One region of the Streptomyces sp. NBC_00158 genome, then DNA from elsewhere that is predicted to be linked to it. Evidence: riboswitches for the same ligand, from Rfam matches in the RefSeq annotation. Region 1 holds a riboswitch; the other holds the start of a gene.

Region 1 (14,950 bases):
ACCTCCACGTCGGGCACCAGCCGGACCACCCGCCGCCGCAGCCGGTCCACCAGGATCCGCAGCCGGGCCGCCTCCGCGTCCGCCTCGGCCCGCACCGCGCGCAGCGAGGCGGCCGCCGCGACGATGGCGGGCAGGTTGGCGAAGCCGGGGGAGCGGCCCGACTCCCTTTCGTCGGCGGGGCCTTGGGGGGAGAAGCGGACCCCCTTGCGGACGGCGAGCAGCCCCACCCCGGGCGGGCCGCCCCACTTGTGGGCGCTGGCCGCCAGGACGGACCACGCGCCCTCCACCCGGCCCCAGCCCAGCGACTGGGCGGCGTCCACGAGCAGCGGCACCCCGGCGGCCCCGCAGGCCTCGGCGACCTCGGCCACCGGCTGGACCGTGCCCACCTCGTGGTTGGCGGACTGGAGGCACGCCAGAGCCGTGGTGGAGCCGATCGCGGCTTCGTACCCGGCGGCCGAGACCGCGCCGAGCCGGTCCACCGGAACCTCCGTCACCGTCCCGCCGGCCGCCGCGTGCGCGTCCGCCGCATGGAGTACGGAGCTGTGCTCCACCGCCGATACGACCAGATGGCCGCCGGCCCGCCGGCGCCCCGCGAGCACTCCCGCCATGCCCGTGTGAACCGCGTGCGTCCCCGAAGGAGTGAACACGAGCTCGTCGGCGCGGCATCCCACCGCCTCGGCCGCCGCCTCGCGCGCCGCGTCCAGCAGCAGCCTTGCCCGCCGCCCCTCCCGGTACAGCCGGGCGGGGTCCGCCCAGCCCTCGTCCAGGGCGGCCTGGAGCGCCTGCCGGGCCACGGGGTGCAGGGGAGCGGCGGACGCGGTGTCGAAGTACGGCATCCGGCCACGGTAGATGGTGGCTGGAGCCCGGGCGGGACCCCGCCCCGCGCCCATCCGGTTCAGGGACCGTCAGATGCCGTCCGGAGCCCGCTGTTCAGGGCCGTTCGGCCCGTCCCCCGTACGGCGGATCCATCCCTTCGGGGGCAGTAGCGGCGCGTTGGGCACCCTCCCCGCGCGACCCCAAATAGCGTCCAGTAGGGTTTGGTCCGCATAAACATCCAAACCCCTGCCTGCGTCAGGGCCGGCGACCGACCCGAACACGGCCGCGGCCGGCCGCGCGGGCCGAGACTCTCGGGAAGGCGCTACGTGAGTCCCTACGGCTCCGACCGCTCGCCGCGGCGCCCGATGCGGCGGAAGCTGCTGCAGGCGCTGACTGCGGGCGTGGTCCTGGCGACCGCCACTGGTTGCTCGTACACCTGGAAAGACTTCCCCCGCCTCGGAATGCCCACCCCGGTCACGGAGGAGGCGCCTCGCATCCTCTCCCTGTGGCAGGGATCCTGGGCGGCCGCTCTCATCACGGGCATCCTGGTGTGGGGCCTGATCATGTGGAGCGTCATCTTCCACCGGCGTAGCCGGACGAAGATCGAGGTCCCCGCGCAGACCCGGTACAACATGCCCATCGAGGCGCTGTACACCGTGGTCCCGCTCATCATCGTCTCGGTGCTCTTCTACTTCACCGCGCGTGATGAGTCGAAGCTGCTCTCCCTCTCCAAGAAGCCGGCGCACACGATCAACGTGATCGGCTTCCAGTGGAGCTGGGGCTTCAACTACGTCGAGAACGTCGACGGCGATGCCGCGACCCCGAAGGCGGGCGAGACCCCGAAGGAACTCGCCTCGCTGCCGGACCGCTTCATCAAGGAGTTCCCGGCGGGCGCCGAGGGCGTCTACGAGAAGGGCGTTCCCGGCGACCGGAACGTCCAGACCGGCAACCCGGGGCCGACCCTCTACCTGCCCAAGGGTGAGAAGGTCCGGTTCATCCTGTCGTCGAACGACGTCATCCACTCGTTCTGGGTGGTGCCCTTCCTGTTCAAGCAGGACGTGATCCCCGGTCACACCAATGTCTTCGAGGTCACCCCGACCCAGGAAGGCACCTTCATGGGCAAGTGTGCCGAGCTCTGCGGTGTCGACCACTCCCGCATGCTCTTCAACGTGAAGGTCGTCTCTCCGGAGAAGTACCGGGCGCACCTGAAGGAGCTGGCGGAGAAGGGTCAGACCGGCTTCCTGCCGGCCGGCATCAAGCAGACTGACCCGGCCCGGAATGCGGAGACGAACAAACTGTGAGCATCCTCAACGAATCCCAGGGTGCCGCCGCAGCTGACTCGTACGAGAACGAGCTGCCGGTGCGGCGCAAGCAGCCGGGCAACGTGGTCGTGAAGTGGCTCACCACCACCGACCACAAGACCATCGGCACGATGTACCTGGTCACCTCGTTCGTGTTCTTCATCATCGGCGGGATCATGGCGCTCTTCATGCGCGCCGAGCTGGCCCGTCCGGGTACGCAGATCATGTCGAACGAGCAGTTCAACCAGGCGTTCACCATGCATGGCACGATCATGCTGCTGATGTTCGCGACCCCGCTGTTCGCCGGCTTCGCGAACTGGATCATGCCGCTGCAGATCGGCGCGCCCGACGTGGCGTTCCCGCGGCTGAACATGTTCGCGTACTGGCTGTACCTCTTCGGCTCGACCATCGCGGTGGCCGGCTTCGTCACCCCCTCGGGTGCCGCCGACTTCGGCTGGTTCGCCTACTCCCCGCTGTCGGACGCCGTCCGCTCGCCGGGCATCGGCGCCGACATGTGGATCATGGGTCTGGCCTTCTCCGGCTTCGGCACGATCCTCGGCTCGGTCAACTTCATCACCACGATCATCTGCATGCGCGCTCCCGGCATGACGATGTTCCGCATGCCGATCTTCACCTGGAACGTGCTGCTGACCGGTGTCCTGGTCCTGCTGGCCTTCCCGGTCCTCGCCGCCGCGCTCTTCGCGCTGGAGGCCGACCGGAAGTTCGGTGCACACGTCTTCGACGCGGCGAACGGTGGCGCACTGCTCTGGCAGCACCTCTTCTGGTTCTTCGGACACCCAGAGGTGTACATCATCGCGCTGCCGTTCTTCGGCATCATCTCCGAGGTCATCCCGGTCTTCTCGCGCAAGCCGATGTTCGGTTACATCGGCCTGATCGCCGCGACGATCGCGATCGCCGGCCTCTCGGTGACCGTGTGGGCGCACCACATGTACGTCACCGGCGGTGTGCTGCTGCCGTTCTTCTCCTTCATGACCTTCCTGATCGCGGTACCGACCGGTGTGAAGTTCTTCAACTGGATCGGCACCATGTGGAAGGGCTCGCTGTCCTTCGAGACCCCGATGCTCTGGGCCGTCGGCTTCCTGATCACCTTCACCTTCGGTGGTCTGACCGGCGTCATCCTGGCCTCGCCCCCGATGGACTTCCACGTCTCCGACTCGTACTTCGTCGTCGCGCACTTCCACTACGTCATCTTCGGCACCGTGGTCTTCGCGATGTTCTCCGGCTTCCACTTCTGGTGGCCGAAGTTCACGGGCAAGATGCTGGACGAGCGCCTCGGCAAGATCACCTTCTGGACGCTGTTCATCGGCTTCCACGGCACCTTCCTGGTGCAGCACTGGCTGGGCGCCGAGGGCATGCCGCGTCGTTACGCGGACTACCTCGCGGCCGACGGCTTCACGGCGCTGAACACGATCTCCACGATCAGCTCCTTCCTGCTGGGCCTGTCGATGCTCCCCTTCATGTACAACGTCTGGAAGACGGCGAAGTACGGCAAGAAGATCGAGGTCGACGACCCGTGGGGCTACGGCCGTTCGCTCGAGTGGGCGACGTCCTGCCCGCCGCCGCGGCACAACTTCCTCACCCTGCCGCGCATCCGCAGTGAATCGCCGGCGTTCGACCTGCACCACCCGGAGATCGCGGCCCTCGACCACCTCGAGGACCACGCCCCGGCGAAGGCCGTCACTGGTGCCAAGGAGGCCGGCAAGTGAAGATCCAGGGCAAGATGTTCCTCTGGCTCTCCGCCTTCATCCTGATCATGACCGTCGTCTACGGCGTCTGGTCGAAGGAGCCGGTCGGAACCACCGCTCTCGCGCTGGCCTTCGGCCTGAGCGCCATGATCGGCTACTACCTGGCCTTCACGGCCAAGCGCGTGGACGAGATGGCCCAGGACAACCTGGAGGCCGACGTCGCGGACGAGGCCGGCGAGCTGGGGTTCTTCTCCCCGCACAGTTGGCAGCCGCTCTCGCTCGCCATCGGTGGCGCGCTCGCGTTCATGGGCGTCATCTTCGGCTGGTGGCTCATGTACTTCTCGGCCCCGATCATCCTGATCGGCCTGTGGGGCTGGGTGTACGAGTACTACCGCGGTGAGAACCAGAACCAGTAAGCGGTAGCGGTACCAGCGGTACAGAGCGGCAAAGAGCAGTGCAGAGGGGCCCGGACACCTTTTCGGAGGAGTCCGGGCCCCTCGTTTGCAGTCACCCCGCGCGCTGGATTTGTCATATCTTCATAGCGTTGGGCCCATGAACCACTCACCGCGTCTTTGGACGGTACTCAGCTGCTCCCTGCTGGTCGCGTCCCTCGGGGCCGGCGCCACCGCATGCGGGTCCGGCGACAACAACCCGCTGTCCGCCCGCCCGTACGACGCGGGCGACCAGGTCGTCTTCAACCAGCCCCCGGGCGGCCGCCCCGCCGACCCGGACAAGCCGCTGGAGGTCACCGCCAAGGGAGCCGAGGCGCGGATCACCGACGTGATGGCCGTCGACACCCACGGACGCCGCCTGGCGGGCGAACTGTCGGCCAAGGGCGACCGCTGGCACAGCACCGTCCCCATGGCCGCGGGAGTGCGCTACACGGTCCTCGTGAGCACCGAGGACCAGCGGGGCGCCCCCGGGCAGCGCACGCTGACTTTCGAGACCACCCCGGCCAAGAAGGTCCTCAAGGTCGAATTCGGTCCCGACGAGGGCAAGTACGGCGTCGGACAGCCCCTCACGGCCGAACTCAACGAGCCCGTCAAGGACAAGGCCGCCCGCGCCATCGTCGAACGGGCCCTGGTCGTCGACGCGCCCGCCGGGGTCGACGGCGCCTGGCACTGGGTGGACGACAAGAACCTGCACTACCGCCCTAAGGACTACTGGCCCGCCCACACCACCGTCTCCGTACGGAGCAACCTGGAGGGCATCAAGGTCTCCGACGAGCTCCACGGAGCCGCGTCCAAGCCGCTGAAGCTGGAGATCGGCGACCGCGTCGAGGTCACCACCGACGCCGCCTCGCACTACCTGACCTTCGAGCGCAACGGCGAAGTGATCAACACCATCCCGGTGACCACCGGCAAGCCCGGCTTCTCCACCCGCAACGGGGTCAAGGTGGTGCTCGGCAAGCAGTACTTCGTCCAGATGCGCGGCGACACCGTCGGCATCGGCGGCAGCGAGTACTACAACTTGCCCGTCTACTACGCCACCCGGGTGACCTGGAGCGGTGAATACGTGCACGCCGCGCCGTGGTCGGTCGGCTCCCAGGGCTACGAGAACGTCAGCCACGGCTGCACCGGCATGAGCACCGGCAACGCCGCCTGGTTCTACGAGAACATCACCGAGGGCGACATCGTCAAGGTGATCAACAGCATCGGCGACGACATGGACACCTTCGGCAACGGCTTCGGCGACTGGAACATGGAGTGGAAGGAGTGGCGCGAGGGCAGCGCCCTCCTCAAGGGCACCCAGGAAGGCCGCAGCCCGGTCGACCAGGCGCGACTGCGCCCCACCGTCTGAGAGCCCCGCAGAAGGCCGTACGGGCCCGCCTCCCGGCCGACAAGCCGGGAAGCGGGCCCGTGGTGCGTCAACGGGCGTCTCAGCCGCCCCAGGGGCCTCAGGCGGCCGACGACAGCCGCGACCGGAGCAGCCCCGCCAGGGTGTCGGGGAAGTCGACGGGGTCCACCGGAAGGGTGACCGCCGCATCCGCCCGGCTCCACGTGGCCAGCCACGCGTCCTGGGGGCGCCCCATCAGCAGCAGCACCGGGGGGCACCGGAAGATCTCGTCCTTGATCTGCCGGCACACGCCCATGCCCCCGGCCGGCACCGCCTCGCCGTCCAGCACGCACAGGTCGATGCCGCCCGCGTCCAGCTCCTTGAGGACCGCTGGAAGCGTGGCGCACTCCAGGAACTCCACCGGCGGCAGGTCCGCGGCGGGCCTGCGCCCGGCGGCCAGCCGCACCTGCTCCCGGGTGCCCGCGTCGTCGCTGTAGACCAGAACCCGCGCAGTCGCCCGCATTTCGTCCTCCACCTGGCCGTGAATCACGCTGATGATGCGCGGGATGCTACTCCGTCCGACCCGGTGTCAACATCGGTTCCGCAAGCCTCGCGACCGGTCTCCTGATGGGCCGTTCGGGCCTTGCACACCCCCCTGACACTCCGAACGGCACCCCCCGGGGTGAGGGCGGGATAAGCGACCGACATAATGTCGGTCGTGGCGACAGCAACGACAGTAGATACCGGGCACGCGCACCCGACGGTCAATCGGCCGAACCTCGTCAGCGTCGGAACCATCATCTGGTTGAGTTCCGAGCTGATGTTCTTCGCGGCCCTCTTCGCGATGTACTTCACCCTGCGATCCGTGACGGGTGCCGAGTACTGGACAGAGCAGGCCGAGGCCTTGAATCTGCCCTTCTCGGCAACGAACACCACGATCCTGGTGCTTTCCTCCCTCACCTGCCAGCTCGGCGTGTTCGCCGCGGAGCGCGGTGACGTGAAGAAGCTCCGGACGTGGTTCATCATCACGTTCGTCATGGGTGCGATCTTCATTGGCGGCCAGGTGTTCGAGTACACCGAGCTGGTCAAGCACGAGGGCATGTCCCTCTCGTCCGGTCCGTACGGCACGGTGTTCTACCTGACCACCGGCTTCCACGGTCTGCACGTGACGGGCGGTCTCATCGCCTTCCTGCTGGTCCTCGGCCGGACGTACGCGGCCAAGAGGTTCACCCACGAACAGGCCACGTCGGCCATCGTCGTGTCCTACTACTGGCACTTCGTCGATGTCGTCTGGATCGGCCTCTTCGCGACGATCTACCTGATCAAGTAGCGATCACGTCGCCGGGTACCGCTCGGCACACCGTCCAGAAACACCGACGCAGAAGATCCTGACACCGGGGTAATCCGTGAAAAAGCTCTCCGCACGACGACGCCATCCGCTGGCGGCGGTCGTCGTTCTACTCTTCGCGCTGGCGGTCACGGGGGGGCTGTACGCCGCCTTCGCGCCCGCGGGCAAGGCGCAGGCCGATGAAACCGCCCAGTCCCTCGCCATCGAGGAGGGCAAGAAGCTCTACGCCGTGGGCTGCGCAAGCTGCCACGGAACCGGCGGTCAGGGTTCCACTGACGGCCCCAGCCTGGTCGGCGTCGGCTCCGCGGCCGTCGACTTCCAGGTGAGCACGGGCCGCATGCCCGCCCAGCAGCCCGGCGCCCAGGTGCCGAAGAAGCCGAACATCTACACCCAGCCCCAGATCGACCAGCTCGCGGCGTACATCGCGTCGCTCGGCGCCGGCCCGATCACGCCGACCGCCAAGCAGTACGACCCGGCTGGTGCCGACATCGCCGCTGGTGGCGAGCTGTTCCGCAACAACTGCGCGCAGTGCCACAACTTCACCGGCGAGGGTGGCGCGCTGACCAACGGCAAGTACGCCCCCAACCTTGAGGACGTCTCGCCGAAGCACATCTACGAGGCCATGCTCACCGGCCCGCAGAACATGCCCTCCTTCCCGGACAGCACCATGCCGGAGAAGCAGAAGAAGGACATCATCGCGTACCTCGAGAACGTCAACGGCGAGAAGTCCACCAGCCCCGGTGGCCTCAAGCTCGGCGGCCTCGGTCCCGTCTCCGAGGGTCTGTTCGGCTGGATCTTCGGTCTGGGTGCGCTGATCGCTGTTGCCGTCTGGGTCGCGGCCCACACCGCTAAGGCCAAGAAGTCATGAGTAGCCAAGACATTCCCGAAGACAAGCACCTGCCGAGCGAGCAGGGCGACGCGCACCACGGTGCCGTAGCGGTCGCGGACGACCCGTTCGCGGACCCCGGCCTCCCGGTCCACAAGCCGCGCATCCAGGACATCGACGAGCAGGCCGCCAAGCGGTCCGAGCGCACGGTCGCGATGCTGTTCACGCTGTCGATGCTGGCCACGATCGGCTTCATCGCCTCGTACGTGACCATCCCGGTCGACAAGATCGTTTTCATCTTCCCCGTGGGGAAGGTCAGCGCGCTGAACTTCGCGCTGGGTCTGACGCTCGGCACGGCCCTGTTCTGCATCGGCGCCGGCGCGGTCCACTGGGCCCGCACGCTGATGTCCGACGTCGAGGTCGCCGACGAGCGCCACGAGATCGCCGCCTCCCCGGAGGTCAAGGCGAAGGTCATGCAGGACTTCGCCGACGGTGCGAACGAGTCCGGCATCGGCCGCCGCCCGCTCATCCGCAACACGATGCTCGGCGCGCTGGCCCTGCTGCCGCTCTCCGCCGTCGTGATCATGCGCGACCTGGGCCCGCTGCCCGAGGACAAGCTGCGCAAGACCCTGTGGTCCAAGGGCAAGCTGCTCATCAACCAGAACACGATGGAGCCGCTGCGTCCCGAGGACGTCCTGGTCGGTTCGCTGACCTTCGCCATGCCGGAAGGCCTGGAGGAGGACCAGCACGACTTCCAGGTCCAGATCGCCAAGGCCGCCCTGATGATCGTCCGCATCCAGCCGGAGGACATCAAGGACAAGCAGGAGCTGGAGTGGTCCCACGAGGGGATCGTCGCCTTCTCCAAGATCTGCACCCACGTCGGCTGCCCGATCAGCCTGTACGAGCAGCAGACGCACCACGTGCTCTGCCCGTGCCACCAGTCCACCTTCGACCTCTCCGACGGCGCCCGTGTCATCTTCGGCCCGGCCGGTCACGCGCTTCCGCAGCTGCGGATCGGCGTGAATGACGAAGGCTTCCTCGAGGCGCACGGCGACTTCGAAGAGCCCGTCGGTCCTGCATTCTGGGAGCGCGGATGAGCACCTCCACGAACACCTCGGCCGGCCCGGCGCGCAACGCGTCGCGCGGCGAGCGCGTAGCGGACTGGGCGGACGGCCGCCTGGGCATCTACGGCCTCGCCAAGGCCAACATGCGCAAGATCTTCCCGGACCACTGGTCCTTCATGCTGGGTGAGATCTGCCTCTACAGCTTCATCATCATCATCCTCACGGGTGTGTACCTGACGCTGTTCTTCCACCCGAGCATGAACGAGGTCGTGTACCACGGCTCGTACGTGCCGATGCAGGGCGTCATGATGTCCGAGGCCTTCGCCTCGACCCTGGACATCAGCTTCGACGTCCGCGGTGGCCTGCTGATCCGCCAGATCCACCACTGGGCGGCGCTGATCTTCGTCGCGGCCATGGTCGTGCACATGATGCGCGTCTTCTTCACCGGCGCGTTCCGCAAGCCGCGTGAGGTCAACTGGATCTTCGGCTTCCTGCTGCTGGTCCTCGGCATGTTCACCGGCTTCACCGGTTACTCGCTGCCGGACGACCTGCTCTCGGGCACCGGTGTCCGCTTCATGCAGGGCGCCATCCTCTCCGTCCCGGTCGTCGGCACCTACCTGTCGATGTTCCTCTTCGGCGGGGAGTTCCCGGGCGGCGACTTCGTCGCGCGCTTCTACTCGGTGCACATCCTGCTGCTGCCCGGCATCATGATGGGCCTGCTGGTCGCGCACCTGATCCTGGTGTTCTTCCACAAGCACACCCAGTTCGCCGGCCCCGGCAAGACGAACAACAACGTCGTCGGCATGCCGCTGCTGCCGGTCTACATGGCCAAGGCCGGAGGCTTCTTCTTCCTGGTCTTCGGTGTCATCGCGGCCGTCGCGGCGATCGCCTCGATCAACCCGATCTGGGCGCTCGGCCCGTACCGCCCGGACCACGTGTCCACCGGTGCGCAGCCCGACTGGTACATGGGTATGCCGGAAGGCCTCATCCGAGCCATGCCGGGCTGGGAGATCAACCTGTGGGGCCACACGCTCGTCCTGGGCGTGTTCATCCCGCTGCTGCTCTTCCCGCTGGTCCTCGGCGCCATCGCCGTCTGGCCGTTCATCGAGTCCTGGGTCACCGGCGACAAGCGCGAGCACCACATCCTGGACCGCCCGCGCAACGTCCCGACCCGTACGGCCTTCGGTGTCGCCTGGATCGCGGAGTACATCGTGCTCCTCATCGGCGGCGGCAACGACATGTTCGCCCAGTACTTCCACCTGTCGATCAACTCGATCACGTGGTTCGTCCGGATCGGCTTCTTCGTCGTCCCGGTCCTGGCGTTCATCGTCACCAAGCGGATCTGCCTCGGCCTGCAGCGCCGGGACCACGACAAGGTGCTGCACGGTCGCGAGACCGGCATCATCAAGCGCCTGCCGCACGGTGAGTTCGTCGAGGTCCACGAGCCGCTGTCGCAGGGCAAGCTGCACACGCTCACCGCGCACGAGCAGTACAAGCCCGCCGAGATCGGCCCGACGGTCGACGAGAACGGTGTCGAGCGCAAGGTGACGCGTACCGAGAAGCTGCGTGCGAAGCTCAGCAAGGGCTTCTACGCGGAGAACAACCAGATTCCGAAGCCCACGGTGGAGGAGTACAAGGAGATCCAGGCCGGACACGGCCACCACTGATCTCCGGCTCGACCGCTTGAGGGACCGGCTCCGTCCGGTCCTGGTGTCGCCACGGCGAGAGCCCCGTCCAGTCACTGGACGGGGCTCTTTGCCGTCTCCGGGGCTGGATAGGCTTGAGATCCTTTCCATTGGACGCAGGACCCCGACGAGCAGCAGGAGCTGACCATGAACGTTGCGACCCCGGCAGGCGGCGACAGCGTGGCGGCCCGCGGCTGGCCGGGCATCCTGGAGGCGCTGCTCAGCGGCCGGGACCTCGCCAGCGAGGACACCGCCTGGGCGATGGAGCGGATCATGCGCGGCGAGGCCACGGACGCGCAGATCGCGGGCTTCGCGGTGGCCCTGCGGGCCAAGGGCGAGACCGTGGCCGAGTACACGGGTCTGGTCCGGACGATGTACGCCCACGCTAACGTGATCGAGGTGCCCGGGCGGACCGTGGACATCGTCGGCACGGGCGGCGACGGCGCCAAGACGGTCAACATCTCGACCATGTCCGCCATCGTGGCCGCCGGCGCGGGCGCCAAGGTCGTCAAGCACGGCAACCGGGCGGCGTCCTCCGCCAGCGGCTCCTCCGACGTCCTGGAGAAGCTCGGCGTCAACCTGGCGCTCACCCCGGAGCGGGTGGCGCAGGTGGCCGAGGAGGCCGGCATCACCTTCTGCGCCGCGGTCGTCTTCCACCCGGCCCTGCGCCACGCCGCCTCGGCCCGCCGCGACCTCGGGGTGCGCACCGCGTTCAACGGCCTCGGCCCGCTCACCAACCCCGCCCGGGTCAAGGCGCAGGCGGTCGGCGTGGCCGATCCGCGGCTGGCCCCGATCATGGCCGGGGTGCTCGCCGAACGGAACACCTCCGCCCTGGTCTTCCGCGGTGACGACGGCCTGGACGAGCTGACGACGACCGGCACCTCCCGGGTGTGGTGGGTCCGCGAGGGCGAGGTCACGGAGCACGCCTTCGACCCGCGTGACGTCGGCATCGCGACGGTCGACATCTCCGCCCTGCGAGGCGGCGACCCGTCGTACAACGCGGACGTCGCCCGCCGCCTGCTGGCGGGGGAGACGGGCCCGGTGCGCGACGCGGTGCTGCTGAACTCGGCGAGCGCCCTGGTGGCGCTGGACCCCGGCACGGGCACGCTGGAGGAGCAGCTGGTGGCGGCCATGGCCCGTGCGGCCGAGTCCATCGACTCCGGGGCCGCCCGCGCGGCGCTGGAGCGCTGGGTGGCGGCCAGCAACTCCTGATCCCGAGCGGTCCGTCCGGACACGGCCCCGGTCCACGATGTGGACCGGGGTCTTGCGCGTACGGGATCTTGTGGCAGGATGCTCTCCAAGGTCACGAGTGACAGCGATTAGGCCCCGGCTTGCTGTCCGGCAACCCTCCTTCCGTGGCGGGGTGCCCCGGGTGATGACCAGGCCGTAGGCAGCGAGGTCTACGGCAAGCGCGGATCCCTCGACACCAGGGGTCCTGGTCTCTCGAGGAGCGTTTTCCGTGAGCAAGCGAATGCGATAGGGCGAATCCGCCCCTTCTTCAACCCTCGGATCAGGGTCCCTTCCGCGTACCCCCGATCAGTCCGAGGACTTTCCCGTACCCCCTGACGGCCGCCGTCGCCGCGCCGCCGCACCCGCGTACGGGCACACCGAAGCCATTCAGCCCTGCCTGCCGGGAGATACCGCCATGTCCGCATCCCTGAACGCCGCCGCCGTCACCGCCTGCGACACCGCCGCCGAGGGCCCCGCCTGTGGCGGGCCGCTGCCGGTGCTCGGCCGGGACGTCACCGTCCCCCTCGTCACCGGCGGCGAGGTCACCTACGCGGCCCTGGACTACGCGGCCAGCGCCCCCGCGCTCCAGCGGGTCTGGGACGACGTCGCCGCGTACGCCCCGTACTACGGCAGCGTCCACCGCGGCGCCGGCTACCTCTCGCAGCTGTCCACCGACCTGTTCGAGCAGAGCCGCGTCACCGTGGCCGAGTTCCTCGACTGCCGTCCCTCCGACCAGGTCGTCTTCACCCGGTCCACCACCGACTCCCTCAACCTGCTCGCCGCCGCGCTGCCCGCCGACTGCCGGGTGTTCGTCTTCGAGACCGAGCACCACGCCTCGCTGCTGCCCTGGGGAGACGCCCGCGTCACCTACCTCAACGCCCCCCGCACCCCCGGCGAGGCCGTCGCCACCCTGGAGCGGGCCCTCGCCGACCGCGACCCGTACGGCCCGGCCCTGGTCTGCGTCACCGGCGCCTCCAACGTCACCGGTGAGCTGTGGCCGGTGAAGGAGCTCGCCGCCGCCGCGCACGCCCACGGCGCGCGGATCGTGCTGGACGCCGCCCAGCTGGCCCCCCACCACCCCGTCTCCGTACGGGAGCTGGACGTGGACTGGGTCGCCTTCTCGGGGCACAAGCTGTACGCGCCCTTCGGCTCGGGCGTGCTCGCCGGCCGCGCCGACTGGCTCCAGCAGGCCGAGCCGTACCTCGCCGGGGGCGGGGCCTCCCGCAAGGTGGCCCGCCGCGAGGACGGCGGCGTCGACGTCGAGTGGCACACCACCGCCGCCCGCCACGAGGCCGGCTCCCCGAACGTCATCGGCGTCTACTCGATCGCCTCCGCCTGCCGTGCGCTGCGGGAGGCCGGCTTCGAGAACCTCGTCGCCCGGGAGGAGCACCTGATCGCGAAGGTCCGCGAGGGCCTGGCGGAGGTCCCGGCGGTGCGGGTGCTGTCCCTGTTCGGGGACGACGCCCCGCGCGTCGGCGTCATCTCGTTCGTGGTCGACGGCTGGAACAGCTCGCACTTCGCGGCCGCGCTGTCCGCCGAGTACGGGATCGGGGTGCGGGACGGGCTGTTCTGCGCCCACCCGCTGGTGCGCACCCTGCTGGGCAGCGAGCCGCAGGCCCAGGGCGAGTGCGGGGCGCCGGAGGCGGCGCCGGGGGAGCGGTCGCTGAACGCGATCCGGGTCAGCTTCGGGGCCGGTACCCCGGACGAGCACGTCGAGCGGTTCGTGAGGGCCGTTCGGGAACTGGTCGAGGACGGCGCGAAGTGGCAGTACCGCACGGAAGAGGGCCGCTGCGTGCCGGCGGTGTAGTTCCGCCGGCGTTTGAGGCGCGGGGTCTGGGGGCGGAGCCCTCAGGAGGCCCCGCGCAGCGGTGCGGCTACGCGTCCAGGCCGATGGCGAAGGCTGCTTCGAGGTCGTGCTGGGAGTACGTGCGGAACGCGACGTGCGTGTCGGTGGCCTCGACGCCCGGGATCTTGCTGATGCGGCCCGGGATGATGTCCGCGAGGTTCTCGTGGCGGGCGACGCGGACCAGCGCGATCAGGTCGTACGTACCGGTGACGGAGTAGACCTCGCTGACGCTGTCCAGCTGCGCGATGGACTCGGCGATCTCGGGGATCCGGTCCACGCTGGTCTTGATGAGCACGATCGCGGTGATCACGGTTGGCTGTCTCCCTCGCCGGCAGTCACTGGTCTCCTCACTCTAGTCGTACGGCGATAGCGGGCCCACGCGTAGCAGAAGCCCAGCGAGAAGCCCACCACGTGGGCCAGGTAGGCCACCCCCGGACCGCTCCCCGCGCGCTGCGCCGCCAGCCACTGGAGGCCGAACCAGAACAGCAGCACGATCCACGCCGGGAACCGCAGCGGCAGGAAGAGCAGGAACGGGAACAGGCTGGTCACCCGGGCCCGCGGGAACAGGCACAGGAAGGCCCCCAGCGCCGCCGAGATCGCCCCGGAGGCCCCCACCAGGGTCTGGTCCGAGGAGGCGTTGGCCGCCGCGTAGGCCGCCAGCGCGAGGTATCCCGTACAGACGTAGAAGACGAGGAAGGGCGCCCTGCCCATCCGCTGCTCCGTCATCGTCCCGAAGACGTGGAGGAACAGCATGTTCCCGAGCAGGTGCAGCCAGCTGCCGTGGACGAAGAGCGCCGTCAGCGGGGTCAGCAGCGGGCGTCCGGCCCCGGAGAACAGCTCGTCCGGGACGACGCCCCAGTGCCGGAAGTACGCCGTCCCCGTCTCGATCAGCAGATCGCCCGTCCCGTAGGCCGGGTTCAGGCCAGAGGCGGGCCCGAGGAAGAACACCGCGCAGCACGCGGCGATCAGCGCGTACGTGACCACGGGCCCCCGGGCGGCATCGCACAGGGTCCGCCACTTTACGATCATGCGACAGAGCATGACGCAGGCGGACCCACCTGAGGGTGGTGCCAGGCCGTAGGGTTACGTGCTGCGGTCCGTCGACCGCGGCGTAGGGCTTTAATTGAATCAGCTACGAAGGAGAGAGCGGCCTGATGACGGTTCCCCTGCCGACCGACACCACCCGGTGGCGCTGCACCCTGTGCGGCAACCTCACGCGGTTCGATGTCACCCGTTCGTCGAAGGTCGTGGAGTACGTCCACCTCGATCTCGCCGGGGAGCCCAAGGTCGAGGAGCGCGAGGTGGTCAGTGAGACCATCGAGTCGGTCCGCTGCCGCTGGTGCAACGCGGTG
Region 2 (14,950 bases), 2.0 Mb from region 1:
CGCGCGGAGTTCCGCGTACGCGCCCGCCCCGGTGGAGAGGACCAGGGCGCAGCCCGCCTCCGAGACGACCGGGATCTCCTTCGCAACGAGGTTCATGCCGTCCCGCACCGGGTTGATCAGGGCCACGTCCGCCAGCCGGTACGCGGCCAGGGAGCGGGCGAAGTCGTCCTGGACGGAGACGAGGACCGGCTGCCAGTCGTCCGTACCGAACTCCGTGTTGATCTCCCCGGCCAGTTCGCGCACCGACTCGGTGTAGTCCCGGTACACCTTCAGGTCCTGCCGGGAGGGGTAGGCGGAGGCCAGGTGGACGACGCGGCCGCGCCACTCGGGGTGGGTGGTCAGGAGCTCTCGGTAGGCGAGGAGCCCGCGCAGGATGTTCTTCGACAGTTCGGTGCGGTCGACGCGGACGATGGTCCTGCGGTCGCCCACCTCCGCCCGCAGCCCGGCGAGCTTGTCGTCGACCTCCGGCCGGTGGGCCAGTTCCCGCAGGTCGTCCGCGTCCACCCCGAGGGCGAAGACCCTGACGTAGGTCCGCTTGTGCCGTACGGGGCCCAGCGGGTGCTTGTCGACGTAGCGGGCCTTCGCCGGCTCCACCCCGGAGGGGAACTTCGAGGAGGCGATGCCCCGCTCGTCGTCGATGTTCGCGCAGTTCATGAAGGCGTGCGCCCACGGCCAGGTGTGGAAGCCGACCACGTCCGCCCCGAGCATCCCCCACATGAGCTGGGACCGGACGTCGTCGGGCAGCATCCGAAGGAACTCGTAGGACGCCCACGGCGTGTGCGTGAAGTGCGCGATCCGCAGGTCCGGCCGCAGTTCCCGCAGCTGCCCCGGGACCAGGGCGAGGTGGTAGTCCTGGACGAGGACGGACGCGCCCTCGGCGGCCTCCTCGGCCAGGGCTTCGGCGAAGGCGCGGTTGTAGGCGGTGTACGAGGCCCAGCGCCGCCGGAACCCCGCGTCGAAGACGGGTTCGCGGGGGACGTCGTAGAGGTGGTGGTGGGTGAACCAGAGCACGGAGTTCGCGATGCCGTTGTACGCGTCGTCGTACACCTCGGGGTCGATGTCCAGCATCCGGACGCCCGGCTCGGAGACTCCGCGGCGGACGGCCTCCCGGTCGGCTTCGGAGAGGGCCGCGCAGATCCACAGGGCCTCCGGCTGCGCCGCGAGCGCGGCGGAGAGTCCGGAGACGAGGCCGCCGCCGCCGCGCCGGGCGCTGAGGGTGCCGTCGGCGTCGAGGGCGTACGAGAGCGGGCCGCGGTTGGCGGCGACGAGTACCTGAGAAGCCATGTCGCGAACCTAGCCCGGGGCCCGCTCGCTCAAACGTCCGGGAAATGTCCGGTTCGTCACGTACTGGTCAAGGGTGGGGCAGAGCAGGGCCGCGTCACGCCACGCGCCGCCCCGCGTACTCCTTGACCTCCGCCATCGGCGGCCGCTCCTCCGTGTCCACGGCGTACGTGCGCGGCACGAACCCGTCCGGCCCCCGCTCGAACTGGGTCAGCTCCGGCCGCACCAGGTGCCCGCGCGAGAGCCGCAGCTGGGCGGTGCGGTAGATCGCGGCGGCCATCCGGCCCAGGGCCTGCCCGTCCTGGTGGCGGTGCAGCCGGACCCCCACGTCCACCTGGGCCAGCGCGTCCAGTCCGACCGTGTGCAGCGCGTCCACCAGCAGGCCCAGCTCGACCCCGTACCCGACGGGGAAGGGGAGGCGTTCCAGCAGGGAGCGGCGTACGGCGTACTCGCCGCCCAGTGGCTGGACGAAGCCGGCCAGCTGGGGCCAGTGGAGGTTGAGGAGCGGGCGGGCCACCAGCTCCGTGACGCGGCCGCCCTGGCCCGGCGCGTCGCCGAGGGGCCGGTCGTACATGGCCTTGACGAACTGCACCTGCGGGTCGGTGAGCAGCGGTCCGACGATCCCGGAGACGAAGGCGGAGTCGAAGTCCCGCAGGTCGGCGTCGACGAAGCAGACGACGTCCCCGGTGGTGGCCAGCAGGGAGCGCCACAGCACCTCGCCCTTGCCGGGCAGGGTCGGGATGCGGGGCAGGATCGAGTCCCGGTGCACCACGCGGGCGCCGGCCTTCGCGGCGACCTCCGCCGTACGGTCGGAGGAGCCGGAGTCGACGACGACCAGCTCGTCCACCAGGGGGACGGGCGGGGCCTCGATCAGGTCGCGCCGGATGATCTCGACGATCTCCCCGACGGTGGCCTCCTCGTCGAGCGCGGGCAGCACCACGCTCACCGTCGTCCCGGCCGCCCGTTTCCGGTCGAGCAGCTGGTCGAGCGGTCGGTCGGCGGCGGACCAGGAGCGGTCTGCCAGCCAGCGCTCCACCTCATCCAGCACTCTCAGCACTCCCTGCGCTTCTCTGCGGCACTACCCAGACACTTCACGCTCGGCTCACGCTCGGCGGATTTGCGCCGAATTGTGATCCATCTCGCGGTTCGGACGGCTGTCTCAACCACCCGTCCCTTCGGTTACAGTCTTGAACAACGCGAGAGACCACCGCATGCCGGGGGTCCCGCGGAACAAACGCACCGGCGCGCCACAGAGCGCGTGTGCCGGTGCCATACCGCTCATCCAGAGGGGCAGAGGGACACGGCCCGTTGAAGCCCCGGCAACCCTCCAGTCGGTTCTCGCAAGCGCGAGGCCCCGGCTAGGGAAGGTGCCAATTCCGTCTCATGGCGAAGTGCGCCATGGGGAAGATGAGGAGAAAGGGCCTCGCCATCATGGCTGCACAGACTGTCGCCACCTCTGTCGACCTCGGACCCGCCACCGGACTTTCCTGTCGCGAGTGCGGTACCCGCTTCGAGCTCGGCCCCATCTTCGCCTGCGTCGAGTGCTTCGGCCCCCTGGAAGTCGCCTACGAGCTCCCGCTCGGCGACCCGGAGGCCCTGCGCGCCGCGATCGAGGCCGGTCCGAACAACATCTGGCGCTACGCGCCGCTGCTGCCCGTCCCGGTGGACGTGGCCTCCAAGCCGAGCCTGAACCCCGGCTTCACCAAGCTCGTGGACGCCGAGAACCTGGCCAAGGAGCTGGGCGTCACCGGCAAGCTCTACGTCAAGGACGACTCCGGCAACCCGACGCACTCCTTCAAGGACCGCGTCGTGGCCATCGCCGTCGAGGCCGCCCGCGCCTTCGGCTTCACCACCCTCTCCTGCTCCTCCACCGGCAACCTGGCCGGCGCCGTCGGCGCCGCGGCCGCCCGGGCCGGGTTCCGCTCCTGCGTGTTCATCCCGCACGACCTGGAGCAGGGCAAGGTCGTCATGGCCGGTGTCTACGGCGGCGACCTCGTCGGCATCGAGGGCAACTACGACGACGTGAACCGCTTCTGCTCCGAGCTCATCGGCGACCCGCTGGGCGAGGGCTGGGGCTTCGTCAACGTCAACCTGCGCCCCTACTACGGCGAGGGCTCCAAGACCCTGGCGTACGAGATCTGCGAGCAGCTCGGCTGGCAGCTGCCCGACCAGATCGTCATCCCGATCGCGTCCGGCTCCCAGCTGACGAAGATCGACAAGGGCCTCCAGGAGCTGATCAAGCTCGGTCTGGTCGAGGACAAGCCGTACAAGATCTTCGGCGCCCAGGCCGAGGGCTGCTCCCCGGTGTCCACCGCATTCAAGGCCGGCCACGACGTGGTCCGCCCGCAGAAGCCGAACACGATCGCCAAGTCCCTGGCCATCGGCAACCCGGCGGACGGCCCGTACGTCCTGGACATCGCGCGGCGCACCGGCGGCTACGTCGAGGACGTCAACGACGAGCAGGTCGTCGAGGCCATCAAGATCCTGGCGCGCACCGAGGGCATCTTCGCCGAGACCGCGGGCGGCGTGACCGTCGGCGTGACGAAGAAGCTCATCGAGAACGGGCAGCTCGACCCGGCGCTGACCACGGTGGTCCTGAACACCGGTGACGGCCTCAAGACCCTGGAGGCGGTGGCCGCCGACAGCGGCCAGACCGCCACCATCCGCCCGAGCCTGGACGCGTTCCGCGCCGCCGGCCTGGCCTGACCCTTCCCCCCTGACCTGACACATCCGGAAAGGCGGTAGCGCCATGAGCGTCAACGTCCGCATCCCCACCATCCTGCGCACCTACACCGGCGGCGCCGCCGAGGTCACGGCCGAGGGCGCGACCCTGGCCGAGGTCATCGAGTCCCTGGAGAAGAGCCACCCGGGCATCGCCGCGCGCGTCCTGGACGACCAGGGCAAGCTGCGCCGCTTCGTGAACGTCTACGTCAACGACGACGACGTGCGCTTCGAGGGCGGCCTGGAGGCGGCGACGCCGGACGGCGCCGGCGTCTCGATCATCCCCGCCGTGGCCGGCGGCTGCTGATCCGCTGATCCGCTGATCCCCGGCCGGCTTCGCGGCTGACGCGTTCAGATCAGAATTGCCCCCTCCGCTAAAAGTGGAGGGGGCAATTCTGCTTGATTGGGCGCGGTAGAGTTGGGGCAGTCCCCTCCGCTGTTCTTGCCCGCCGCATATGAGCGGGCCGACGGATGGTTGACATTGAGTCAACATGAGCGCGCCTTTTGGGCCTTTGGTGCCTCTTGTCTGGCCCGAGTTGCCCTGGAATACCCCTGGATTTCACCCTATTTCCAGCTTTCCGTGTGTCCAGATTTCTCGTCGGATTGACCTGTTGCAGACAGCACCGGTGCGGATACATTCAGCCGCGGTCGAGGCGTTCCGGCGCAAGTTCTGACCCGGGACCGCGAAGTGCGGTCCCGCGCAAGGGCCAGTAATAGGGGAGTTAGGCATGGCTCAGGGCACCGTCAAGTGGTTCAACGCGGAGAAGGGCTACGGCTTCATCGCGGTCGACGGTGGTGCGGATGTGTTCGTCCACTACAGCGCCATCCAGATGGACGGATACCGCACCCTTGAAGAGGGTCAGCGGGTCGAGTTCGAGATCTCGCAGGGCCAGAAGGGTCCGCAGGCGGACATGGTCAAGCTCGCGGCCGGCTGAGTCGGAGCGAACGCGATCGGCCACCGACGCACGCACGAGCTTGAGGGGCCCACATCCTGGACAGGGATGTGGGCCCCTCCTGCGTGTCGCCCCGCGTCACCGCCGTGTCGCCGCCGCGCCGCCCGCGTGTTGCCTGAAGCCGCTTGCACTCGTGGGGGTCGAGTGCTAATCATTGGCGTTAGCACTCTCCCGGTGAGAGTGCTACTAAAACGAGGACCGGGCCGGTGAGGCCCGCAGGACCCGGCGGGACGGAACCGCCGGATCCGCAGGCCGTCCGTCGCGGGCGCGGGCGCGGTCCGGAGCAATCCACCCCTGTCCGGGAGGACCACTTCACATGGCCAAGATCATTGCGTTCAACGAGGAGGCCCGGCGCGGTCTCGAGCGTGGCATGAACCAGCTCGCCGACGCCGTCAAGGTCACCCTTGGCCCCAAGGGTCGCAACGTCGTCCTTGAGAAGAAGTGGGGCGCCCCCACGATCACCAACGACGGCGTCTCCATCGCCAAGGAGATCGAGCTCGAGGACCCGTACGAGAAGATCGGCGCCGAGCTGGTCAAGGAAGTCGCCAAGAAGACGGACGACGTCGCCGGTGACGGTACGACCACCGCGACCGTCCTCGCCCAGGCGCTCGTACGCGAGGGCCTGCGCAACGTCGCCGCCGGCGCCAACCCGATGGCCCTCAAGCGCGGCATCGAGAAGGCCGTCGAGGCCGTCTCCGCCGCCCTGCTGGCCCAGGCCAAGGATGTCGAGACCAAGGAGCAGATCGCTTCCACGGCCTCCATCTCCGCCGCCGACACCCAGATCGGCGAGCTCATCGCCGAGGCCATGGACAAGGTCGGCAAGGAAGGCGTCATCACCGTCGAGGAGTCCCAGACCTTCGGTCTGGAGCTTGAGCTCACCGAGGGCATGCGCTTCGACAAGGGCTACATCTCGGCGTACTTCGCCACCGACATGGAGCGTATGGAGGCGTCCCTCGACGACCCGTACATCCTGATCGTCAACTCCAAGATCGGCTCGGTCAAGGACCTGCTGCCGCTCCTGGAGAAGGTCATGCAGTCCGGCAAGCCGCTGCTGATCATCGCCGAGGACGTCGAGGGCGAGGCCCTGTCGACCCTGGTCGTCAACAAGATCCGCGGCACCTTCAAGTCCGTCGCCGTCAAGGCCCCGGGCTTCGGCGACCGCCGCAAGGCCATGCTCGGCGACATCGCCATCCTCACGGGCGGCACGGTCATCTCCGAGGAGGTCGGCCTCAAGCTGGAGAACGCCGGTCTCGACCTGCTCGGCCGCGCCCGCAAGGTCGTCATCACCAAGGACGAGACCACCATCGTCGACGGTGCCGGTGACAGCGACCAGGTCGGCGGCCGCGTCAACCAGATCCGCGCCGAGATCGAGAACTCCGACTCGGACTACGACCGCGAGAAGCTCCAGGAGCGCCTCGCGAAGCTGGCCGGCGGCGTGGCCGTCATCAAGGCCGGTGCCGCGACCGAGGTCGAGCTCAAGGAGCGCAAGCACCGCATCGAGGACGCCGTCCGCAACGCGAAGGCGGCCGTCGAGGAGGGCATCGTCGCCGGCGGTGGCGTGGCCCTGCTGCAGGCCTCCTCGGTCTTCGAGAAGCTGGAGCTCACGGGTGACGAGGCGACCGGCGCCAACGCCGTGAAGCTCGCGCTGGAGGCCCCGCTGAAGCAGATCGCCGTCAACGGTGGTCTCGAGGGCGGCGTCGTCGTGGAGAAGGTGCGCAACCTGGCCGTCGGCCACGGTCTGAACGCCGCCACCGGCGAGTACGTCGACATGATCGCCGAGGGCATCATCGACCCGGCGAAGGTCACGCGTTCCGCGCTGCAGAACGCCGCGTCCATCGCCGCGCTGTTCCTGACCACCGAGGCCGTCATCGCCGACAAGCCGGAGAAGGCCGCCGCCGCTCCGGGCGGCATGCCGGGCGGTGACATGGACTTCTGATCGGCCCCGCGCTGATCGGCTGTTCTCGAACGAGGGCGGCACCCCTTCCCGACGGAGGGGGTGCCGCCCTCGGGCGTTTGCGGGGAGGGGGCTCAGTGCGCGTAGTCCTTGAGCGCCTCGGTGACGAGGGCGAACCCGACCGGCTCGGGGAGGGCGAGGGTTCGGCCGTAGGGGCAGGACTCCCGCAGGCGGTAGCGTCCGTTTTCCGGCGCGCTGTAGACCGTGACGGTGTCGCTGTCGCGGTCGATCAGCAGGAACACGGGGATGCCCGCCTGCGCGTAACCGTCACGCTTCTCCTGCCTGTCGCGGGCCTCGGTGTCATGGTCATGTGACGTGACCTCGACGGTCATCAGCACCCCTGCGGGATCGGACCACTCACCGTGCCCGGCGAAGTGCCGTTGCGGGGCGAGTGCACCATCGGGCCGGGCGCGGCCGTTGCGGTAGTGCTCGGTGCGGAGGCCGCGCTCGCGGTACAGGCGCAGGTCGGGGCGGTGCGCCATGCACTGGTCCGCGACCCACATGATGATCTCGTCGTGGTCGCCGTCGGGCACCGGCTTGACCTCCAGCTTTCCGTTGATGAATTCGAGCGTGACGGTCTCGGGTGCGCGACTTGCCAGAGTCTCGAAGTCCTTCAGCGGCATCTGGGCGTGCGCGGCGGTGCTGGGGGTCATGGGGTCGCCTCCTCGACTCCATGGTGCCCGTGTTCGGCGCCGGTGGAGCGGCGGACTGGTCATCGGCGGTTCCTTTCGCGGATGCGGGTCGCGTGGGCGCGGACCTCGTCCGGGGTGAGGGACGGGGTGAACACCGGCGGGCGGGGGCCTTCGGGGCGGCAGGCGCGGCAGCGGCCTTCGACGAAGGCGCCGGGCGGGCCGGGGGCGCGGCATTCGGTGCACTCGGCGCGGACCGGGGGTGGGGCTTCTTCCGGCAGGGCCGGGGCCGGGTCGGGTGGTGCGGCGGGGAGTTTGGATTCCAGGCGTTTGCGGAGCAGGGCCGCCGGGTGGTGGACCACGGGCGGCAGGCCGGCGGTGAGGGTGAGCCGGATGCGGTCGGGGGTGGCGCCGCGGGCCAGCCAGGGGACCAGGAGCGGGGCGAGGGTCGTGCAGTCGGCCTTGGACAGCGCCAGGGCGGGGGCGGTGCGGCCGAGCGAGGTGAGGATGCCGTACGCGTCGGGGCCGACGGCGGCCGGTGCCGGTGCCGGGGGTACCGGTGAGGGTGGTGGCGGGGCGGTCGGTGCGGGGGAATCCCTCTGGGTGAACCGGGCCCACCAGGCGCCGTCGCGGGCCGTGCGGGAGAAGAACGTACGGGTGACCCAGCGGGTGACCGGGCCGGGCAGCCGCTGCCGTACGCGGTGCAGGTGCCCGGCGGTGGCCAGCCGGTTGAGGGCGGTGCGCAGGGCGCACTGGCCCCACAGGGGCAGCACGGCGGCGAGGGTCTTCACGCTGATGTCGGCGCCGTCCGGCAGCCGGTCGAGGTACCCGGCGACGGCCGCCTCGCGGGCGGGGAGGTGCGCGAAGTCGCGGGCGGTGCGCGGCGCTTGCTCCGGTGCGGCGATTTTGCCGTAGCCGGGCTTGGCGAGGGGGTGCGGGGCAGCACTAAGCTGGCTGTCATCCATGGGGATCGTTTGGTCCGATCTCGTTTGGTCAGGCCCTCGTTCGGTGTTGGCGCACCGGCGGGGGCCGATTTTCGTTTCCAGCCGCAAGGTAGGGCCTGATGGCCCTGCGTGGCAAGCCGGTCACGGATCGTCATCCGGCCTGGTATGGGCGGGGGTTGGGGAGGGTGGTGGGTGGTGGTGGGCTCCGCCCACCACCCATTCCACAGACAAAGCGCTCGGACTCTCGGGGCTTGAGCCCCGGGGCCGGGCGGGCGCCCGGAACGTGGGACGTATCGGCGTGGCAGAGCGGCGTTTGGTTGACTTGACGGCATGAGCGACGGGAAAAGCGTGTTCGTCAAGATCTGCGGGCTGAAGACCCCGCACGACGTCGACGTGGCCGTGGAGGCCGGGGCCGATGCCGTCGGGTTCGTGTTCGCCCCGGGCAGCCCCCGCACCATCGGCGCCGCCGAGGCTCGGGAACTGGCCGCGCGGGTGCCGGACGGGGTGCTGACCGTCGGGGTGTTCCGCGGGCAGCCCCTGGAAGAGGTGCGCCGGCTCGCCGAGGAGAGCGGCGTACGCGGCGTACAGCTGCACGGCGACGAACCCGCCGACTACTACGCGCGCCTGCGCGCCCCCGGGCGTACGCTGCTGCGCGCCACCGCCGAGCACGTGGAGCGCTGCGGCGAGTACGGGGAGGACCTGCTCCTCATCGACGCCCCCGACCCCGGCTCCGGCAAGCCCTGGAACTGGGGATCCGCGCAGTTCACGGCCCCCGAGGGGCACTGGCTGCTGGCCGGCGGGCTCAGTCCGGCCAACGTCCGCGAGGCCCTCTCCGCCACCGGCGCCTGGGGCGTGGACGTCTCCAGCGGGGTCGAGCGGGAACGCGGGGTCAAGTCCCCCGAGCTGATCCGCGCCTTCATCGAGGCCGCGCGCGCGATCGTATGATTACTCTGAGTGAGAACGGGGGGTTCGGGGCGGGCCGGGCGGGCACAACCGCCGCATGGACCCGGAACCGGAAACGCACGGCTGGCTGCGCCGCCTGACCCGCCGCCTCGCCCCCGCGGGCGGCGGCGGGGGGCTGCTCCCCGTGTTCACCCCGCGCCCCACCCCCGTCTTCACCGCCGACTTCACCTCCACCACCCAATGGGTGGCCGGCCGCTCCTGGGCCTATCCCCACGGCGGGCCCGTCAACCCCGGCGACAACAAGCTCGACCACCTCACCGCCGACCCCGCCTACAGCCGCTCCGGCACCTTCCGCGCGACCCTGCGCCCCGACGGGAACTGGGACGCCGGGCTGCTCACCACCGAGGGCAGTGACGAGGGCTTCGAGGTCCGCACCGGCGACGTGCTGGAGGCCCGCGTCCGGCTGCCGGAGGAGATGGGCGCCTGGCCCGCCATCTGGACCTGGCGGGACGGCGGCCAGGAGATCGACGTCTTCGAGTACCACCCCGACAACCCCGACCTGCTGGAACTGTCCAACCACGTACGCGAGGCCCACCGCTACCTCCACGACCCGACCGTCCACCCCGGCGCCTGGCTCGACCTGAAGGTGGAGTTCGGACGCAGGTCCGTCATCTGGTGGGTGAACGGCCTGCGCGTCTACTCCGACGGCCGGGGCGTCGGCCGCGGCTGGCACGCGTACCTGATCGTCAACCTGTCCGTCTGCGCCGGCCGCTACCACCCCACCCCCCGGCCGGGCGTCACCGAGATGTCGTACGAGGTGTCGCAACTGCGCGTCCACCGGGCGTAGGGCCGGGCCTCAGGGGCCCCGGCGGTCAGGCGGGCACGCCCACGACGGGGCCGTCCTCCTCGACGGCCACCACGACCGGGGTGGCCCGCAGGGCTTCGACCTGTTCGGGGGAGAGGCGGGCGGCGAAGCCGTTGGCCACCTCGTGGAACACGTGGGTCGGACGGATCCCGTAGGCGTCGGCGACGGCGGCCGGGTCGAGGCCCTCGTGGACGGTGACGAGGTACGACGGCTGGTCGGCGGCCGGGGCCGCGGGGGAGACGGCCGCGGCTTCGGGATCGGCGACGGCCCACGCGGGCAGGGCGGGCAGTACGGCTACGGCGGCCAGCGCGGCGGCGGCGACGGCGGTGGGCAGGGTCCAGCTCGGGCGGGTGCGCATGCCCGCGAGGCCATCACGCGGGCTCCGCCGGGTCAACGACCCTGCGGCGTGGCGGAATCGGGGGCGGGAGTGAAGCCCGAGTGCGCGTGCGCCCCCTCGGCGGTTGCGTGCCCCGTTCCCCGTACGGGTGAACTTGCCGGGCCGTCATATGACCGTCCCGGCAGGTGGCGGGACGTGGGCGTCAATCGGGGAGGATCCTTTTTGCATCGGGCGCGGACGGCTGCCGACGGACGCCACCCAGCCCATGGGCCAAGCGGGGCGGGCGGTTCAAGTTCCGCGCGGACGGAGACCGATGAAGTGGACGGCCGCCTTCCGGAACGAGTTCTCGCATCGTGCGGAGGCGGCTCACCCATGCCGACCTTCCCCTTCAGGGAGTCCTCTTCATGCGCCTGCTCGCACGCCTGGCCACCGCCGCCCTCCTCACCGTGACACCGGTAGCCGCCGGTACGGCCTCCTCCGCGGACACGCCGGAACCGACCCCGGCACCGCTGCACACCTCGGCGAACGCCGTGCCCGGCCAGTACATCGTGACCCTGGAGAAGGGGGTGGACGCGGTGAAGGCCGCGCAGAAGCTGGGCCTCAAGCCGTCGTTCGTCTACGGCTCGGCGATCAACGGCTTCGCGGTCCCGATGACCGCGCTCCAGCTGACGATCGTCCGCAACAGCCTGGGGGTGAAGTCGGTCGAGGAGGACGCGCAGGTGCAGTCCGTGCCGGTTCAGTCCTCCGCGGGCACCATGAGGGGCCCGTCCTCGTCCTGGGGGCTGGACCGGATCGACCAGAAGGAGCTGCCGCTCGACGACGTCTTCGCCACCCAGGGCAACGGCGCGGGCGTAACGGCCTACATCCTCGACACCGGCATCGACTACGCGCACACCGAGTTCGGGGGCCGCGCCAAGCCGGGCTTCGACGCGATCAACGACGGGCGCAACGGCCAGGACTGCCAGGGGCACGGCACGCACGTCGCGGGCACGGTCGCGGGCAAGACCTACGGGGTGGCGCGCAAGGCGACCCTGGTCAGCGTGCGCGTTCTCGGGTGCGACGGCAAGGGCGCGTGGTCGGGGATCCTCGCGGGCATGGACTGGGTGGCCAAGAACGCCAAGCAGCCTGCCGTGCTGAACGGCTCGCTGGGCGGGGACCGGTCGGACGCGGTCAACAACGCCGCGACCGCGCTCTCCGACGCGGGCGTGCTGCCGGTCATCGCGGCGGGCAACTCCGCACTCGACGCCTGCAACGTCTCCCCCGCCTCCGCCGCCCGGGTGGTCACGGTCGCCGCGAGCAACAAGTACGACGAGGAGACCGACTTCTCCAACTACGGCCGGTGCGTGTCCCTCTACGCACCGGGCCAGGCCATCGTGTCAGCCAAGCTCGGCGGCGGCAGCGTGGCCCTCGACGGCACGTCAATGGCATCGCCGCACGTCGCGGGCGTCGCTGCCCTCTACAAGCAGGCGCACCCGACGGCGACCCCGGCGGAGATCGCCGAGTTCCTGGACGACGAGTCCACCAAGGACGTCCTGGGCAGCATCAGCAAGAGCAGCCCGAACCGGCTGCTGTACACCGGCGAGCTCTGACCTGCCAGGGGGCCGCGGCGAAGGTGGCCCGGGCCCGCGGGCGGAACACCGCGTGCGGGCACGGGCCCGGTTGAACGCCGGGCCCATGATCGCCACTCTGTGTGCCTGACCCCAACACCCGGAGTGGAAGGCGGCACGTCATGACGTTCACCCCGCAGGAGCGGATGCGGGCGGCCGAGGAGGCCGTGGCGCAGCTGAAGGACGCCCTCCACGGGGTGGGGGTGGTCTTCCCGTCCCTGGACGTCGAGCGGGTCTCGGCCGCCGGATCGTACGGGCTGCCGCTCGTCGACCTCGGGCGCTGCAACATCGACACCGCGCTGCGGCTGGCCGCCGTGCTCCAGCAGCGCCGGGGCGGCTGATCAGGCCGGCACCGGCTCCTTCGCGGAGGCGGGGCCGGCCGGGGCGGGCGGGGCGCCGGCCTCCGCGTCGGTGTCCAGGTCGGCCAGCATCCGCTTCGTGAACCCGAAGAAGTACGTCGCGGCGAAGCCGGCCAGGTAGCCGACCAGGAGCCCGCCCCCGTAGACGGCGACGGTCACGCCCATCCCCGCCGTACCGTCCAGCAGCGGGAACAGCGCCCAGCCCGACGGGCCGATGGCGGTCGAGCCGAACGCCACGCCCAGCTGGTTGCACAGCCCGACGAAGGCCCCGCCCGCCGCGCCGCCGACGCAGGCGGTGACGAACGGACGCCCCAGCGGCAGCGAGACCCCGTAGATCAGCGGCTCGCCCACCCCCAGGAGCCCGGCCGGGAGCGCGGACCTGATGGTGCTGCGGACCGAGCCGTTGCGCGGGAGGCGGCAGTAGACGGCGAGGGCCGCACCGACCTGACCCGCGCCCGCCATGGCGAGGATCGGCAGCAGGACGGTGTGGCCGGACTGCTCGATGAGGGTGGTGTGGATGGGGATCAGCGCCTGGTGCAGCCCGAGCATCACCAGCGGCAGGAACAGCCCGCCCAGCACCAGCCCGGCGAAGGCCCCGCCCGCGGCCAGCAGCCAGTTCGCGAAGGCGCCGATCGCGGCGGAGGCCTCACCGGCGAGGAACATCAGCCCGTAGAGGGTGACCAGCCCGGTGACGAGGACCGTGAGGGTCGGCGTGACCAGCACGTCCAGGGTTTCCGGCACCCGGCGCCGGCACCACCGCTCCACGCGCACGGCGAGCAGGGCCGCCGCCAGCGCGCCGAGGACCCCGCCCTGGCCGGGGGAGAGGTGCTCGCCGAAGGCGTCGATCTTCGCCACGCCCGGGAAGACGATGACGGCGGCGACGGCCCCGCCGAGGACGGGGGTGCCGCCGAACTCCTTGGCGGTGTTGAAGCCGACGAAAACGGCGATCAGCGACATGAACCCGGACGCGATCGCGGCGAGCGCCGGGACGACGGCCGGGGCCCAGCCGAGGTTGGTGAGCAGGCCGTTCAGTCCGGCGATGACCCCGCAGCCGATCAGGGCGGGGATCAGCGGGACGAAGACGTTCGCGATGCGGCGCAGGAACAGCTTGAACGGGGTGGCGTTCCGCGCCTTCCGCGCCTCCTTCAGCGCCGCGCCCCGCTCGGCGAGGCCCCCGGCGGTGACGGGCCGCGGGGCGGCCGAGCGTCCTGCCTCCACCAGCGCCTCGAACTCGGGCGTGACCCGGGCGACGGCCCCCGGCCCCAGCACGACCTGGTACGTGTCGTCCTCGACCACGCCCAGCACCCCGGGCACGGCCCGCAGGGCCGCGTCGTCCACGAGGGAGCGGTCGCGCAGGCCGATCCGCAGCCGGGTCATGCAGTGCGCGACGGAGGTGATGTTGTCCGGGCCGCCGACCAGGGGGAGGAGCGCGGCGGCGGTGGCGCGGTTCTTGTCAGTGGATTCAGTGGGTTCAGCGGACATGTACTCGCCTTGCGTGGGGGGATGGCGAACGGGTCCTACCGGGTCCTACCGGGTCCGGGCGAGGGCTTCGCGGAGGTGCCCGCCGGATTCGGCGAGCAGGCGGGCGGCCTCCGGCCCGTCGACCCCGGCGAGCAGGACGAGGATCGCGTCCTTGACCCCTCCGCCCGTCTCCGCGAGCGCCGCCTCGATCTCCGCGTCGGGCGCGCCCGTGGCCAGGGCGACGATGCGGCGGGCGCGGGCGCGCAGCTTCTCGTTCGTGGCGCGCACGTCGACCATGAGGTTCCCGTACGTCTTGCCGAGGCGGATCATCGTGACCGTCGAGATCAGGTTCAGTACGAGCTTCTGCGCCGTGCCGGCCTTCAGCCGGGTGGAGCCGGTGAGCAGCTCGGGCCCGACGACCACCTCGATGCCGTGTTCGGCAGCCGCGGCCAGCGCGGATCCGGCGTTGCAGGACAGGCCGACGGTGAGCGCGCCGCGGGTGCGGGCGAACTCGACCGCGCCGACCGCGTACGGGGTGCGGCCGGAGGCGGAGACGCCGACCACGGTGTCGTCGCCGGTCAGGCCGAGGGCGGTGAGGTCGTCGGCGGCCAGCTCCCGCGAGTCCTCGGCGCCCTCGACGGCTCGCACCATGGCCCCGGGGCCGCCCGCGATCAGGCCGACGACCTGCGCCGGGTCGGTGTTGAAGGTGGGCGGGCACTCGCTGGCGTCCAGCACCCCGAGCCGTCCGGCGGTACCGGCGCCGGCGTAGACCAGCCGGCCGCCGCGGGCCATCCGTTCGGCGATGGCGTCGACGGCGGCGGCGATCGGCTCCAGCCGCGCGGCGACGGCGGCGGGGACGGTGGCGTCCTCGGCGTTCATGAGGCGCACGATCTCCAGCGTGGGGAGCCGGTCGATCTCCGCGAGCTCGGGGCGGAA

What was found. A riboswitch is a leader RNA that binds a small molecule or an ion and turns the genes downstream of it on or off. The one in region 1 is predicted to bind S-adenosylmethionine.
Region 2: it holds a riboswitch for S-adenosylmethionine, as region 1 does, so the genes downstream of both, thrC (threonine synthase) here and OG553_RS24420 (aminotransferase class V-fold PLP-dependent enzyme) in region 1, are expected to answer to the same signal.

Annotation. Positions count from the first base shown of each region.
Region 1 covers NZ_CP108161.1:5,297,942-5,312,891, forward strand. The annotation lists gene OG553_RS24365 (cysteine desulfurase/sulfurtransferase TusA family protein) at 1-836, opposite strand, end outside; gene coxB (cytochrome c oxidase subunit II) at 1,143-2,117, shown strand; gene ctaD (cytochrome c oxidase subunit I) at 2,114-3,844, shown strand; gene OG553_RS24380 (cytochrome c oxidase subunit 4) at 3,841-4,239, shown strand; gene OG553_RS24385 (Ig-like domain-containing protein) at 4,376-5,623, shown strand; gene OG553_RS24390 (hypothetical protein) at 5,721-6,122, opposite strand; gene OG553_RS24395 (heme-copper oxidase subunit III) at 6,309-6,929, shown strand; gene OG553_RS24400 (c-type cytochrome) at 7,006-7,815, shown strand; gene OG553_RS24405 (Rieske 2Fe-2S domain-containing protein) at 7,812-8,870, shown strand; gene OG553_RS24410 (cytochrome bc complex cytochrome b subunit) at 8,867-10,504, shown strand; gene trpD (anthranilate phosphoribosyltransferase) at 10,670-11,734, shown strand; SAM riboswitch class IV at 11,824-11,940, shown strand; gene OG553_RS24420 (aminotransferase class V-fold PLP-dependent enzyme) at 12,168-13,559, shown strand; gene OG553_RS24425 (Lrp/AsnC family transcriptional regulator) at 13,627-13,908, opposite strand; gene OG553_RS24430 (rhomboid family intramembrane serine protease) at 13,905-14,639, opposite strand; gene OG553_RS24435 (hypothetical protein) at 14,753-14,950, shown strand, end outside.
Region 2 covers NZ_CP108161.1:3,265,030-3,279,979, reverse strand. The annotation lists gene OG553_RS14955 (trehalose-6-phosphate synthase) at 1-1,284, opposite strand, end outside; gene OG553_RS14950 (glucosyl-3-phosphoglycerate synthase) at 1,379-2,329, opposite strand; SAM riboswitch class I at 2,557-2,695, shown strand; gene thrC (threonine synthase) at 2,713-3,987, shown strand; gene OG553_RS14940 (MoaD/ThiS family protein) at 4,031-4,309, shown strand; gene OG553_RS14935 (cold-shock protein) at 4,731-4,937, shown strand; gene groL (chaperonin GroEL) at 5,272-6,891, shown strand; gene OG553_RS14925 (Uma2 family endonuclease) at 6,984-7,562, opposite strand; gene OG553_RS14920 (hypothetical protein) at 7,622-8,503, opposite strand; gene OG553_RS14915 (phosphoribosylanthranilate isomerase) at 8,813-9,427, shown strand; gene OG553_RS14910 (beta-glucanase) at 9,483-10,232, shown strand; gene OG553_RS14905 (protease inhibitor I9 family protein) at 10,258-10,608, opposite strand; gene OG553_RS14900 (S8 family serine peptidase) at 10,992-12,176, shown strand; gene OG553_RS14895 (hypothetical protein) at 12,317-12,535, shown strand; gene OG553_RS14890 (PTS transporter subunit EIIC) at 12,536-14,035, opposite strand; gene murQ (N-acetylmuramic acid 6-phosphate etherase) at 14,081-14,950, opposite strand, start outside.